2 regions of the Marinobacter fonticola genome follow, and region 1 is predicted to be linked to the other one. Evidence: predicted binding sites of a transcription regulator. Region 1 holds the regulator's gene; the other holds the start of a gene.
The links. Region 1 encodes LexA, which represses DNA repair genes until DNA is damaged. Its sites were predicted from a motif close to CTGTNTNNNNANACAG; they were not measured.
Positions count from the first base shown of each region.

Region 2: a site for LexA is predicted at 1,772-1,787, ahead of imuA (translesion DNA synthesis-associated protein ImuA). Genes of this name have one in related genera too.

Region 1 covers NZ_CP043042.1:1,564,794-1,572,597, forward strand. The annotation lists gene FXO11_RS06975 (translocation/assembly module TamB domain-containing protein) at 1-1,082, shown strand, start outside; gene FXO11_RS06980 (SIMPL domain-containing protein) at 1,162-1,863, opposite strand; gene FXO11_RS06985 (hypothetical protein) at 2,016-2,219, shown strand; gene FXO11_RS06990 (gamma-glutamyl-gamma-aminobutyrate hydrolase family protein) at 2,269-2,985, opposite strand; gene FXO11_RS06995 (amidoligase family protein) at 2,961-3,959, opposite strand; gene FXO11_RS07000 (DUF6231 family protein) at 4,219-4,680, shown strand; gene FXO11_RS07005 (acylphosphatase) at 4,934-5,206, shown strand; gene lexA (transcriptional repressor LexA) at 5,341-5,949, shown strand; gene FXO11_RS07015 (cell division inhibitor SulA) at 5,990-6,556, shown strand; gene FXO11_RS07020 (hypothetical protein) at 6,794-7,054, opposite strand; gene FXO11_RS07025 (DUF6586 family protein) at 7,114-7,590, opposite strand.
Region 2 covers NZ_CP043042.1:1,759,602-1,767,405, reverse strand. The annotation lists gene purU (formyltetrahydrofolate deformylase) at 67-921, opposite strand; gene FXO11_RS07875 (4a-hydroxytetrahydrobiopterin dehydratase) at 1,081-1,422, opposite strand; gene imuA (translesion DNA synthesis-associated protein ImuA) at 1,807-2,499, shown strand; gene FXO11_RS07865 (Y-family DNA polymerase) at 2,507-3,919, shown strand; gene FXO11_RS07860 (error-prone DNA polymerase) at 3,926-7,033, shown strand; gene FXO11_RS07855 (sodium ion-translocating decarboxylase subunit beta) at 7,101-7,804, opposite strand, start outside.

The DNA of each region.
Region 1 (7,804 bases):
ACGGCCAGGTGCTGGATGCCGCCATTCCCATGCCCCTAGAGGATATCGACGTCGAGGTTAAGCTCAACGGCCGCCAAGCCAACATTGCCGGCACAGTGCGGCCGAATGACCGCAGCCAGGCAACGTTGGACGGCCAGGTCGATTGGAGCACGCAGACGCCGAGTTTTGCGCTCCAACTGAAAGGCGAGCGCCTGCCGCTACTGTATGAACCCTATGCCCAGTTGGAAATGTCGCCCAATCTGAGCCTGTCGCTGAAGGATCAGCAGCTTACGGTGAGCGGTCGCATCGAAGTGCCGCGCGGGCGGATTGAGGTCAGAGAGTTGCCGCCCCAAGCGGTATCCGTATCCGACGACGAGGTGATCGTCGGTACGGAGCAGGAGGTTGCATCCGGGCCACAGCTGTCCATGGATGTCACCGTTGTCGTGGGGCAGGACGAGGTGACCTTCGAGGGCTTCGGTGTCACCGGCGATCTCAAGGGGGAGCTGCGAATCGGCAACAATCTCGATACCCGAGGCGCCCTGCAACTGGTAGACGGCACCTACGAGGCTTACGGGCAGGAGCTGGAAATCCGGCGCGCACGGTTGCTGTTCGTGGGACCGATCAGCCAGCCGTATATCGATATCGAGGCGGTGCGCAGTGTGGACAATGTGGTTGCGGGGATTCGTCTTAGCGGCCCGGCGGCTGAGCCAGAGGCGGAGGTTTTCTCCGAGCCGTCCATGCCACAGCAGGAGGCGCTGTCCTATGTCATTCTCGGTCGCCCGTTACGCTCCAGTGGCGATCAGGGTCAGGTGGGGCAGGCGGCTCTGAGTCTGGGCCTGGCGAGAACCAATGACCTGACACGCGGTATTGGCGAAGAGTTCGGCATCAAGGATCTCAGGCTGGAAGCGGAAGGCTCGGGTGAAGATGCCAGTGTGGTAGCCAGCGGGTATATTACCGACGACCTTTCCGTGCGGTATGGGGTTGGCGTGTTCGACCCGATTACCACGGTTGCGTTGCGCTACGACCTCGGGCGCTATTTTTATCTGGAGGCGGCCAGTGGCCTGGCTGCCTCGCTGGATCTGTTCTATACCCGGGACTTTTAGGGGGCGGTTGCGGCACTAACCGGACAGCGCACTACTCGGTTTCCGCATCGCTCGATCTATGCACTACGCGATCTACGCATTACTCGATTTCAAAGGTCGCACTGACGGTCACGGTCACTTCCCGGTCCCCAATGGCCGTTACCGGTCCGGATTTACCCCGGGCTTCGGCCATCATCATTGGCGCCGGGTGACCGCCAAAACTGGTGGACAGCATTTTGACCTCCCCGCAAGCCTGATTCAGGCGCTTGGCGATGAACTCGCATTGCTCCCGTGCGTCGTCGATGGCTTTACCGAGCGCTTCACGCTCAAGCGCCTCTTCGTTGGCGTGGAAGAAGTTGCCCTCACTGATATGGTACTCAAGGCCACTGCTTTGGGCCGCCTGCAGCACGGGATTGAGCGAATCCAGCGCCGGCAGGGTGAAACTCACCGACTGCGAGGCAACGGCCCGTGAACGCGGCTGCTCCCCCTCCTTGGCCGGCGGAAGCTGCTGCGTGTAAAGGTTCAGCGTGGCGCTGTCGTAATCCTCCAGCTGATTGCGGTAAGCGCTGACAGCCTCTTCCCATTGAGCCATCTTGCCTTTGACCGCTTCGGTGGCGACCTGGGGGGTCTTGTCTTGCTCTCGGGCCGTGAATTGTAGACGGACACTGTCTGGGGTGTACTCCACCTTACCCTCTCCGGTCACACTGACCTCACCGGCAAGGGTTGTGGCCGGCATCAGGCTCAGAGCCAGCAATAAAGCGCCCGTAAAGCGTTGCTGACCATGGCGCAAATCAAATGACATAATACGATTCCTTGTCTAATTGATGTTTTAGGTCTATCTGTCGATAAAGGTCACTAAAAAAGTCCTGGATGCCGTAAGGTCGTCCGGATGTTAGAGGGGCCTTTGGGTGTTCGACTGAATTCATTGAGATTGGATTTAACGGAGTTAGTTTCATGCTGGTGCACGGGCAGCAAGTGCGTCTGACGCGCAGGGAACAGCAGGTTCTGTTGGAGCTGACGGGGCAAGACCCTGCTGGCATACGGACCCGTGAGGATCTTCGCCGCTACGCAGAAAAAAATCTCACCGCCGCCGAACAGGATGCGGAAACCCTCAAACAGTTGAAGGGGGTTCTTACCAAATACCTGACTGCGCTCTAGACGTCCTAAACTCTTGCGTTAAGGGACCCGAGCTTTCGGCTGCGAGCCTTCATAGCGCCGGTCCTTCGATATGACCGAGGCGATTGAGTTTGTGGGTCCGTACCGCCGCCACGAACTGCTCGAAGATGCGTCGATGCAGTGGATGGTAAAGCAGGTATTCCGGATGCCATTGCACACCTAACAGCCAATGTCCTTCCTCGCTTTCCACCGCCTGCACGAAATAATCGTTGTCCAGAGCGACCACCCGTAAGCCCCGTCCCAATCGTTTAATGGACTGACTGTGGATACGGTTGGCGCCGATGGTGGGTCCCAGCATGATTCGGCCCAGCAGACTATTGCGCACCAGGCGCACCGTCTGCAGCGGGAGGAGCAGCGGGCGGTGACGGGTATTGACCCGGAGTGGGGTTATATCCTGGCACAGCGAACCACCCCGGAAAATGTTGATGAGCTGCGCGCCGCGACAGATACCCAACACCGGAAGCCGATGAGCCTGAGCCTCTGTCAGCAGGCGCCAGTCGGTCTCGTCCCGAGTCCGGTCATAACGCGCACTGACTTCCGGTTCCTGGCCGTATCGGGAGGGATGGACGTGAGTGCCGCCGGACAAGACCAAACCGTCGAGCATGCTGACATCCACTTTCGATCCCGGGCGAATAAAGAGTGTTTTTGCGCCATAAATGCTCAGCCCAAAACGAATCAAGCGGTGAGTCAGACGCTGCCGGGCCGGGCCACTGATGCCTATGGTCAGGCCTGGTTCTGCTTCAGCCATTCGTCACAGCGATCCTTCCAGCTGGTCGTCAGATTCTTGAAGCTGAGCTTGCGGCTTTGCCGGTACTCTGCCATCAGATTTGTCAGCTTCTCGGGGTCTGTCGCAAGTTCTTCCACCACGACCCAGTCATTCCAGACGCTGGAGAAGTGCCACTTAGGATTGTCGATATCGCAGTCGGGCAGGCGGTAGTGCAGGGTGGGCCGGGCTTTGACCCTTTCGTCGTCCACGTACTCGCGCAACAGTGTTTCGTCCAGGTGCGCAAACAGCGGCAACAGGTCCAGGGCCCGATTGCGAGTCGGGTTATAATGCAGGTAATCACGCATCAACTGACTCTGGTCCGGCGCGTAATCCGGCTCCATGATCATGTCGACATAATCGTTGTGCCAAGGCTCGATGTAAGTGGTGAACTTGCGGCTGATGTCGATTTGGTGCCGAGCCTTGAGCCACTCGTAGAGCGCCGCGAATGCGCGGAAATAATTGACCAGGGTAGCCGGTTCCAGGTCTGGCAACTCCGGATTCAGTTGCATCCCGAAGGCATAAAGTAACGCTTCCCGACTACCCAGTGCGCCTGCTTCCCGCAAACTGTCGCATAGCTGCTCGACGGTCTCGAGTTCTGACAAGGGAAGGGGGGGAGTGATGATTTCCAGCGGTACGATGCGTTCAGCCGCGAAGTCGATCATCTCCATGGCATGCCCCCCGAGTTCGCGGATAGATTCCGGCAGGCGTTCGTCTTGCAGATCGAGGTCCTTAATCGGATCGGAGTCCAATTCGATGGTGTAGTCGCCCATCGCTGTCTTGATCTTGCTAACGTAGCGGGATTCGAGCCGGGCTTTACCCTCGAGGAGAGTAGCGGAAAGGCTGACAAGGTTGTCGTACGGCAGGCCGGAGATCTCGATCTCCACGCCGACGCGGCGCTCCTTGCCATCCCGGGTATTCCGGATAGTCGGCATCCGGCATGCCTGATCTTGACTCATGCGGTCTCCTTACTTGGTCGCAAATCAATCCCGCGCTACCGCTCGACGAGGCTGGATGTTTCGATAAAATCCTGGCAAGCGCTGTTTTTCGGGATTTTTTCGCTAGCACTGTTGTCCACTTTATCACAGAGAGCCGTCCTCACGATGAACAGTCGGCAACGATGTCTTGAAACCGGGCTGGGCGAGAGCCGAACAAGGGCGGTCGGCGGCGTGGCCTGTTAAACTGATTGGGCCATCAATGACTATCGGCCAGGACGCTATGCTCGAAAGAATCCTCAAACAGTTGCTGGGCGAATTCCATCCCAAACACTTGATTGTTGCCGGCGATACGGCGCGTAAGGTCGGACGGATCTGGACGGATCATGCCGACGCCCGGCTGTTGGATATGACGCAGGATCCGCTCTCGGTTCGGGAGCGGCTCACGGGCGTGGCCGATCTGGCGCTGGTGACCGGGCTCCTCGGCACGCTCTCTCATGAGGATGCGCGCCAATTCCTGGGCTGGCTGCGCAACGCCGGCGCGCGTCGAGTAGCGGTGAGCGTGGCGCCGGAAGACGACTGGTCATTCAACGAGATGATTGGCCTGGCCTTTCGCCGTTACTCATCCCTCGACGATGGTACGGTGGTCTACGCTTACGATATCGAGACCTACAACCGGCCCCGGGACTGGAACAATTCCAAGTATTGGGCCAACCCCGAGAACTGGGGCAAGTATCGTTGGTGATTAGGGCCAGATTCCCTGCTGCACCATGCCTGCAGACCAGCGCCTTGCCCAAAGCCTTCAGAAGCTCGCAGTAAGTCAGCGAATTAACCAAACAGCGCACTAGGTGCCTGGTCCGGCCTTGATAATTCTCAATGTTTTCATGACTCACCGAGTTAACGCAAACTATGGCGGCATTTTAAGAGAGCGCCGCCCACGTTAGGGTATATGGTAAAAAGATGAACGTATTTCACGTCTATTCAGGGAGGTTGTTGTAATGGAAGAACAGTGTATTCGGGTCGTGGTATCAGGGCGTGTGCAGGGCGTCAACTTCCGCGCCAGTGCTCAAGAGCAGGCGAAGTCCAAAGGGATTTCGGGCTATGCCAAGAATCTCTCTAATGGCGGTGTCGAGATTGTAGCTTGTGGCGATGAATCCGCTATTGAATGGCTGGTTGAATGGCTACACAAAGGTCCAGCCCAAGCGAGGGTGGACGAGGTGAAAGTTGAATCGATTCCCTACAAGCCACGCAAAGAATTCTCCGTAAAGTAAGCTCCCTCCACAATCGGCTCAGGATGTTGTCACGCTGTTGGCAGCCTCTTGGCCGCTCTCATGCCATTAGGGTTTACACTGGATAAAATACTGTATATAGTTCCAGTTACTGTATATAAAGACAGGTAAACGGCATGAAGCTGACACCGCGACAATCCCAAGTCCTCGATATCATTCGCCGCCATGTGGGTGAGACAGGCTATCCGCCCACCCGTGCAGAAATTGCGCGAGAGCTGGGGTTCAAATCCGCCAACGCGGCGGAAGAGCATCTCCGGGCATTGGCTCGCAAAGGTGCCATTGAAATGGTGCCCGGTGCCAGTCGGGGCATCCGGCTGCCCGAGGCCGAGGAAGACCCCGGTCTACCTATTGTAGGGCAGGTGGCGGCCGGTAACCCGATTCTCGCAGAAGAACATATTGACGATTATTGTGCTCTTCAGCCGACCTTTTTTTCCCCCTCTGCAGATTACCTGCTGCGTGTGCGCGGCATGAGTATGAAGAATATCGGTATTTTCGACGGCGACCTATTGGCGGTCCATAGGACGCAGGATGTCCACAGTGGCCAGGTTGTCGTAGCGCGCGTCGGCGAGGAAGTGACGGTGAAGCGTTTTAAGCGGGAAGGAACCCACGTGTACCTATTGCCGGAAAATGACGAATTCGAACCCATCGATATCGATCTGACCGAGCAGGAGTTATTTATCGAAGGCCTTGGTGTGGGTGTGATTCGTCGCTCGGATATGCACTGACCGACCTAGAATTTGGCGTGTATGGCATTGGAGGTGTCTCGTGGAGCAGCTTAGTTTTAATCAGAACCTGACTTACAACAATGCTGTGTTGTCGTCGAACGCCGTGGCTCGCCCCTCATCCGGCGCTCCGGCGATAGATGGGTGGCGAGCGAGTCCGGTCGCGTGTTCAGGCGCGGTGACTCTCCCCGCGGGCCGTGGCTCTAACAAGGACCTTTCTGACGCGGCCATACCGCCTGCTCCGAACAGGCCGGAAGGTAACGTCACCGAAATTATCCTGCCAGAGGCGCAGGTTGAGAATATGCAGTTGCTGTTATCGATGCTGACGCAGCTGAACCAGGAGCGCCGCTGGCTGGCGTGGATCGACCCACCTCAAACGCTGATGCAAAAGTGGCAGCAGATGCATGGCATCGTTGCTGGCGAACTCCTCGTGCTGCGTTCAACCGGTCAGCATGATGCCTTGTCGCTGGCGGAGCGTGCATTGGCTGCTGGAACTTGCCACGCTGTGGTGATGTGGACGGGGGGTGCGTTTGGCGCTGCCGCGTTCGATCGGCTGCAGTTCGCGTCCGCAAAAGGGGATAGCCATGGCGTCGTGCTTCGTCAGCGATGATAAATCCGGCAAGCCAATGTTCCGGCGAATAAGACGAAGAAGGCAAATAAAATAGTATCGTTAGGCTTTGGTTTGCGTGTACGCCGAGAGGCTATGTGTATTGATGGGCTAAACGGCAGGAACTGAGCAATGAGCGCTGCTCGGGGTTGAAGCTGCATCGGGCGGGAGGTGCATGAATATTTTACGGGCGCCAAGGCGCCCGTTTTTGCATCTTGCGCAATGACAAGTCAGCAATAGTCAGTGCAAGGTTCTCGGATGAGTTGAGGGCTGATGCTCTAGCTCATCCTCATCCCAATCGATATCGTGGGCTATATTGCCAACGGCTTCGATGCCGGCCGTCATCATCGCTTTTGCGACCGTGAGGTCCTGCTCTTCCATCATGTCGCGTGCTTCCTGGGAGAACGAGATGCGCACCAGCGGCGCGGTCTCGTCATCGGCCCGACGCAAGGCGAAATCGCCATCGGGAAGCTCGACAATTTCCAGAATTGATGTAGACATAAATACTGCCTTATTCCTGACGGCTGCGCCGCCTGAATGAGAAATTTATTACGTTGGACTCACCACTCGTCGTGGCGTTCCAGAATGATCTCGATGTACTGTTTCAGACCTGCCGCCGTGTTCAGAAGTGCGGATGTCGAACGATCCGGCCCCGATTCTGCAGATACCGCGATTAAGTTATCTTGTTCCACCGACAGCTTGCGTTGGGCGGGGTGGCGTTGAGTTTGAGTCAATACCTCAATGTGTTGCCACCATGAGCCCGGTCGCATAGCCAGTTCGCGCAGTTCGCCGATTTCAGCGCTTTCGCCGGCTACCAAGTCGGCCAGTTCGTCAAGCCCTCGCGGTGAGGTGTGACGGACTTGGTAGAGCTCCGCAATAAGCTGAAGCAGCGCCGTGCGCGCCTCATGAAGCAGCGCAACCGCCCCCTGAATTGAAGCTTCCCGTTCAGCTGCGTGTTCCTGACGATCTGCAATTCTGAGCAGAGTGGATGCCAGGAATGCCTTCTGTTTGGTGAAAGACGGCCACTGAGATGCCATGAGCGATTAGCCACCTGCTTGCAAATTAGCCGGGCAAAAATACCGTGCCCCAAAGGTAACGACTGTCTACGTAGTCTAACAGATAGCAGCTGCGGTTTCGCGTCCAGCCGATGAGAGATATCCGCAAACCGGTGGCGTCAAAAAACTCGAAATGCATCATGGTTTTAACAACTTCCTACAAATAATTTCTTGTCATTATTTCATCCATCAGGCA
Region 2 (7,804 bases), 190 kb from region 1:
AAAAGCGGCAGGGGCTGAAAAGCCCCAGAAAAGCAAAGAGATACCTTCAGGCTGAACAGGGAGCGATCAGTTGAAGACCACGGTCTTGTTTTCGTGGGTAATAACCCGGTCTTCGACATGGGCGCGCAGCCCCCGGGCCAGTACGTTTTTCTCTACATCCTTACCCAGACGCACCATGTCTTCGATGGTGTCGCTGTGGTTCACGCGAATGACATCCTGCTCGATGATCGGACCCTCGTCCAGGTCCTGGGTGACGTAATGGCAGGTCGCCCCGATCAGCTTCACGCCACGGCTGTACGCTTGGTGGTATGGCCGTGCTCCGGCGAAGGATGGCAAGAAGCTGTGGTGTATGTTGATCACCTTGCCCGCGTACCGTTCGCACAACTCCGGCGGCAGGATTTGCATGTAACGCGCCAGCACGATCACATCGGCATTATAACCCTCGAACAACTCACCGATCTCGGCGAAGGCTTCCGCTTTGTTCTCCCTGGTGACCGGTATGTGGTGATAAGGAATATCGTGCCACTCCACCATGCGGCGAAGGTCGTCGTGGTTGGAAATCACGGCCGCGATCTCGGCATTGAGCTCTTTGCTGTGCCAGCGGTGCAGCAAGTCGGCAATGCAGTGGGATTCCTTGCTGCACATCAGCACGACTTTTTTGGGCGCGGCGGAATCCGCTACATGCCAGGTCATATCGAATTCACGGGCAATTGGCTCGAAGGCCGTGCGGAACTGGTCGAGCCCGAACGGAATGGAGCTGGCCTTGATTTCATGACGCATGAAGAACCAGCCGGCCTGATTGTCGGAGTGGTGACTGGCTTCGGTAATCCAGCCGTTGTAGGTGGTCAAAAAGTTACTCACCTTAGCCACGATGCCGACCCGGTCAGGACAGGAAATCACCAGACGATACGTATGTTCCATGCGTTACTACAACTCCATGCCTTACCGAAACCATTGTCATTGGGATTCAGAACTGTATACGCCAATTGGTTTGGCGCGCGTCCCTCACCAGGAAAACGGTGCATGATAACGGATTGTCCGGGCCGGCGTAAGCCGCCCGCCCGGAAGGAATAGCCGTGCTTATTCGCCGAAAAGCTCATCCGTCCGAGCGGCCATGATGAAATCGTTGCGATGCAGGCCGCCGATCTTGTGGGTCCACCAATTGACGGTGGTCTTGCCGTATTCGGTGAGAAGCGCGGGGTGATGGCCTTCCGACTCTGCCAGATCCCCTACTTTCTGAGTGAACCCCAGGGCCTCGGCAAAATTCTTGAACTTGAAGGTGCGCTCGATCTGCTGCTCGCCACCTTTCTCGACCAGCGTCCACTTGGGCACCTCCTTTTGCAGGCTGGCCAGTTCGTCGCCGATCACCTGTGGCGCATCGGATTTACAGGCTTCACAGGACTGCGATTTCAATTCAGTCATAACACTCTCCTTGTTTCGATGATTGCCGGTTAGGGAGCCTCTGAAAAAGTCCATTCTGTGGCGAATCACTGCGTTGCGCGGTACTCAGATACTCGCCTACCAGAAAGGTATGTCTCGCATCTTGCGTTCCGTGCGCCTTGCGCTTCATCCACAGCCTGAACTTTTTCAGAGGCTCCTTAGTCCAATTCTGACATTATCAATTTTGACAATATTCAATACTGACAATATTCAACACTGCCTCAGCCTGCATCTGCACCTGAATTGGGTCAAGGCATTCAAGTGGGACACTCTCGCCGGTCACAATGTCTATCGCGCACTAGACATTGCAAAGCAGCCATCCGACAATATACTGTATAAATAAACAGTATTGAGCGGAATGGCGGTATGAGCGAAATCATCGATAAATTGCTGGATAGTGCCCAGGTCTGGCAGGCGAGCCAGCAGAAACGACAGACTCGGACAGACGCCGCAGCCACCGGATTCCATCTGCTGGACGAATACCTACCCGGCGCCGGCTGGCCTCGCGGTGCCATGATCGAATGCCTGATTCCCCATTGCGGCATCGGCGAACTCCAACTGATCCTGCCCGTCTTGCGCAAGCTCACCCGGGAGGGCCTGACCGCTTTCTGGATCGACGCTCCCCATATTCCCTATGCGCCGGCCCTGGCCCGTGCCGAGGTGGATATCGCCCATATCGTTCAGGTCCACACCCAAAGCCGGGAAGACCAGCTCTGGACCCTGGAGAATTGCTTGCGCTCATCCACCACCGGCCTGGTGATGGTTTGGCTCGACAGCATAAAGCGCAGCGAAATCCGCCGTATCCAACTGGCCGCCGAAGCCGGCGACAGCCTATGCATCCTGTTTCGTGACACAAGCCATGCCCAGGAACACTCACCCGCGGCCCTGCGCCTGAAACTTGCACCGGAGGACGGCTGGAAACTACAGACCGACATCCTCAAGCGCCGCGGCGGCTGGCCGGTTGCAGATCTCAAGCTATCGATTCCGCCGGTGGTGGACCTTCCCCGAAGCCGGACTGCCGAGATTATCCAGGGCCCTTGGTCGCAGCGGCAGGACTGAAACCATCATGCTATGGCTTTACCTTCACTTCCCTCACCTGCTGCTGGAGCATTTCAGCCAGAGTGAAGCGACTTCCCGGCCCATGGCGCTGATCAGCGGTCATCCGCCACGGGTGCTACAGCTCAATCCGGAAGCGGAAGAGTTGGGGGTCACTGTCGGCCAGACCACGCAGACGGCAACCGCCCTGGCCGAAACACTGCATCTGATCGAAGCCGATATGGAGGAACAGGGCCGGGTCCTGGAGCAACAGGCGTTATGGCTCTACCGCCACGTCGCCCGCATCAGCCTCTATCCACCGGATGGCATTCTTATTGAGGCCGGTAGCCTGAGGCGCCTTCACGGCAGCCTGTCCGCCCTTTGGGAGAAACTGCAGACCCACCTAGCCCAGCGCTACCTAACGGCTTGGCTCGCTTGCGGACTAACCCCCAAGGCCGCCCGCATCCTGGCCCGAAGCCGGAGCGGGGAATGCAGCGAAGATACCCAACACCTGCGACGCTCCCTGGATCGGGTAACCGTGGGCCAGAGCGGTTTGGATGAAAAGACGATCGAGCGCCTGCAACGCATGGGGCTACATACCCTGGGCTCGGTACTGCAGTTACCGGACCGGGAGTTGGCCCGGCGCCTGGGACCGGACATCAGCCTGGCGCTACAAAAAATCGAAGGCAGTACCGCCGACCCGCAGACCGACTGGCTACCCCCCCCCTATTTCCATCGCCAGCTGGATTTTGCCGAGGATGTGGAGCATAGCAGCGGCCTGTTGTTTCCTCTGCAGAGAGCGCTCCAGGAACTGGAAGAAGAGCTGCGCTGGCGCCAGCAGGATACCGACACCCTGCAGCTGGAAATCCGCCACCGGCATCGGCCGGTGACACCGCTGCAGATCCGCTCCACAGCACCGGAACACCGGGCTTCCGCTTTTCTCGCGCTGGTGCGCTTGCGGCTGGAGCGTCATGAGCTGGAATCGCCCGCTATAGGCCTATCCGTCAAAGTCAGGCGCTTTATGCGCCGGGATGCGCCCATCGCCGATGATCTGTTCGGCGAATCCACGGCCTCCCGGGACGAAGCCCGGCAGCACCTGCTCAGCCGGTTGCAGGCGCGTCTGGGCGATGGCGCCCTGAATACCCTGAGCCTTAACGCCGATCACCGCCCTGAGCGAGCCTGGCTCGCGACATCCGTGCAGAGCAGGGTTTCCGGCGCCGACATCCCCCTACCCCGCCGCCCGCTATGGCTACTGAGAAAACCGCAGCCGCTGACCGACATGCCGAAGACGTGGCTAACCGGCCCAGAGCGCATCAGCGGCGGCTGGTGGGACGGAGAAAGAGTCCAGCGGGACTACTACATCGCTCGCTTACACAGCGGGCAAACGGGGTGGCTATTCCGGGATGTCACCGGCGGCTGGTACATCCACGGCTGGTTTGCGTGAAACCTTATGGCCTACGCTGAACTCCATTGCCTGAGCAATTTTACCTTCCTGCGCGGCGCCTCCCACCCCCACGAACTGGCAGAGGAAGCCGAAAAGCAAGGCTACACGGCGCTGGCCATTACCGACGAATGCTCGGTCGCGGGCATGCCCCGAGCCTACGCAGCTCTCAAGGCGAACGAGAAGGTCAAACTGATCACCGGCAGTGAGTTCCACCTGCAATCTCCAGAGATACTGCTGGTACTGCTGGCCCAAACCCGCGAAGGCTACGGCCAGCTCTGCCAACTGATCACCACGGCAAGACGCCGCGCTGAAAAGGGAACCTACACCCTTTTCGGTGAAGACCTGGAAACCCACGCCTTAGACCAGTGTCTTGCACTCTGGGGCGCGACGCCCTCAATTTTCGAGACGACAATCGGACAGGGCCAGTGGCTCAAGTCCCTTTTCCCCAATCGCCTCTGGATCATGGCCGAGCGCAGCCTGACCGATCAGGACGAGGAAAACATGACTCTTTGGCAGCTACTGGGCCGCCAACTGGGCCTACCCATCGTCGCTACCGGCCATGTGCACATGCACCAGCGCGGCCGCCAACCCTTGCAGGACGTGCTGACAGCCATCCGCCACGGCTGCACAGTAGCCGAGGCTGGCTGTCACCTGTTTGCCAATGGCGAGCGCTACCTGCGTCCGATCGACACCTTACGCAAACTGTTTCCGGAAGCGTGGATCGAAGAAAGCCTAAAGATTGCAGAGCAATGCACTTTCAGCCCTGGCCAACTTCGCTACAGCTATCCGCCAGAAGTCATTCCCCCAGGGCACACACCAAGCACCTACCTACGCGAGCTCACGGAAGAAGGCATTAAATGGCGTTTTCCGGAAGGCATTCCGTCTGACAAGCGGGCCCTGGTCGAAAAGGAACTGAGGCTGATCAAGGAGAAAGACTACGAGCCCTACTTCCTGACGATCCACGATATCGTCATGTTCGCCCGTAGCCAGGCTATTCTTTGTCAGGGGCGGGGTTCTTCCGCCAATTCCGTGGTGTGCTATTGCCTGGGCATTACCGAAGTCGACCCCACTCAGGTGGAATTGCTTTTCGAACGCTTCATTTCCGCAGACCGCAACGAGCCGCCCGATATCGACGTGGACTTTGAGCACGAACGGCGCGAAGAAGTCATCCAGTACATCTATCGTCGTTATGGCCGTGAACGGGCCGCCCTGGCCGCTACCGTTATACGTTACCGGCAGCGTAGCGCTATCCGCGATGTGGGCAAGGCGCTGGGATTCGATATTCACTTGCTGGAACAGCTCATCGCCAATGTGGATTGGCGCGATAAAGAGCAGGACTGGCAGGAGCAGTTGATGCACAAGGGCCTGTCGCAGTCGGCCAGGACTGTCGAACAGTTTCTCGTGCTGGCCAAAACCCTGATGGGCTTTCCCCGCCATCTGTCACAGCACGTGGGCGGCTTCGTTATCAGCGAAGGGCCCTTGGCCAAGCTCGTACCCACCGAAAACGCCAGCATGGCAGACCGTACAGTTATTCAGTGGGACAAAGACGACCTGGAAAGCCTGGGCCTAATGAAGGTGGACGTACTCGCGCTCGGCATGCTGTCCGCCATTCGCAAGGCGCTTGATCTAATCAGCCTCAAAGAAGAACGCCGGCTTGTAATGAGCGATATCGAACAGGGCGATGACCGTGTTTACGATATGCTTTGTGCGGGCGACAGCATTGGCGTTTTCCAGGTTGAATCCCGCGCCCAGATCAATATGCTGCCGCGTTTGAAACCGCGCAAATACTACGACTTGGTGATCCAGGTAGCTATCGTCCGCCCCGGCCCCATCAAGGGCGATATGGTGCATCCTTATTTGAGGCGAAGGGATGGGAAGGAAGAGCCAGACTATGGTGGCGACAAGGCCATCAAAACTGTTTTGGAGCGCACACTCGGCGTCCCCATCTTTCAAGAACAAGCCATAAAGCTTGCCATGGTGGCAGCCGATTTTAGCGGCAGCGAAGCTGATAAGCTGCGCCGCGCCATGGCCGCCTGGAAATCCCATGGCGATCTCACACCCTTCAAGGATAAGCTGATCGACGGGATGCTCGCCAAGGGGCATAGTCGCGAGTTTGCCGAACGTCTCTACCTGCAACTGCGCGGCTTTGGCGGCTACGGTTTCCCCGAATCTCACTCTGCCAGCTTTGCGTTACTGGTCTATGTCTCCGCCTGGATTAAGTACCACCACCCTTCAGCCTTTTACTGTGCCCTTCTTAACAGTCAGCCCATGGGGTTCTATTCACCCTCACAACTGGTACAGGATGCCCGGCGCCACGATGTGACGATCCATCCCATCGATGTAAACCACAGCCATTGGGATCACATACTGGAAAACCACCATGAGCACCTGCGATTGGGGCTACGGCTGGTGAAAGGGCTTAGCCAGTCCGGCGCGGACAAATTGGTCGCTGCGCGACCGAAAAATGGCTACACATCCATCGAACACATCCGCCACCGTGCCGGCATCGACAACCAAGACCTGGAATGTCTGGCCAGCGCCGGTGCCTTGCGTATTTTCAGCGACAATCGGCATCAAGCCCGCTGGGATATTCTGGAGTACGACGAGCCCTCACCGTTATTCGTACAGGAAAGCCAACCGACTTACACGGCGCGTCCTGCGAACGATGACAAAGGCATCAGAATGCCCGAACCTTCGGAAGGCGAGAACGTCTTGGAGGATTACGCCAGTCACGGACTGACATTGCAACGCCATCCCCTGGCCTTGCTGCGAGAACAGGGGCAGTTACGCCATTGTCATACCGCCGAGAGCCTGAAAACTCACCCCAACGGGCGCCTGGTGCACCTTGCGGGATTGGTCACCGGCAGGCAGCGTCCCGGTACCGGCAAAGGCATCACTTTCGTCACCTTGGAAGATGAAACCGGCAATGCCAATGTGGTGGTCTGGCTCAACACCGCACGCCAGCAACGCCAGCCGCTAATCAAATCGCGACTGCTGCATGTAAAGGGCATCCTGGAGCGAGAAGGCGACATCGTGCATGTGATAGCAGGCAAGCTGACCGATCTCAGCCACCTGCTGGGGAGCTTGAAAATTCGCTCCAGGGATTTCCGCTAGCGGTCTGCGGAATGCTAGACAGAAAAAAGCCCCGCAAATGCAGGGCTTCGTTTTGACACAGTGACGATCAGCCGAGCAGCTTGATCATCACGCCGGCGGCAACCGCCGAACCGATGACACCGGCTACGTTCGGACCCATAGCGTGCATCAACAGGAAGTTCTGAGGGTTGGCCTCCAGACCGACCTTGTTGGACACACGGGCTGCCATCGGCACCGCGGATACACCGGCAGAACCGATCAGCGGGTTGATCTGCTCTTTGCTCATCTTGTTCATGAGCTTCGCCATCAGAATACCGGCTGCGGTACCCACACCGAAGGCCACAATACCCAGACCCAGAATGCCCAGTGTCTGGCCATCCAGGAACTTGTCGGCCATCAGCTTGGAGCCCACCGACAGACCCAGGAAAATAGTCACGATGTTGATCAGCGCGTTCTGGGCGGTGTCGCTCAGACGCTCGACCACACCACACTCACGCATCAGGTTACCGAAGCAGAACATACCCAGCAGCGGCGCCGCATCCGGCAGGAACAGCACGACCGCAATCAGAACCACCAGCGGGAATACGATCTTTTCGGTTTTGCTCACCGGGCGAAGCTGGGACATCTTGATGGCCCGCTCTTTCTCGCTGGTCAGCGCTTTCATGATCGGCGGCTGGATCATCGGCACCAACGCCATATAGGCGTAGGCCGAGACCGCGATAGCCCCCAGAAGATGCGGCGCCAGAACACTGGACACATAGATCGACGTCGGACCGTCCGCGCCACCGATGA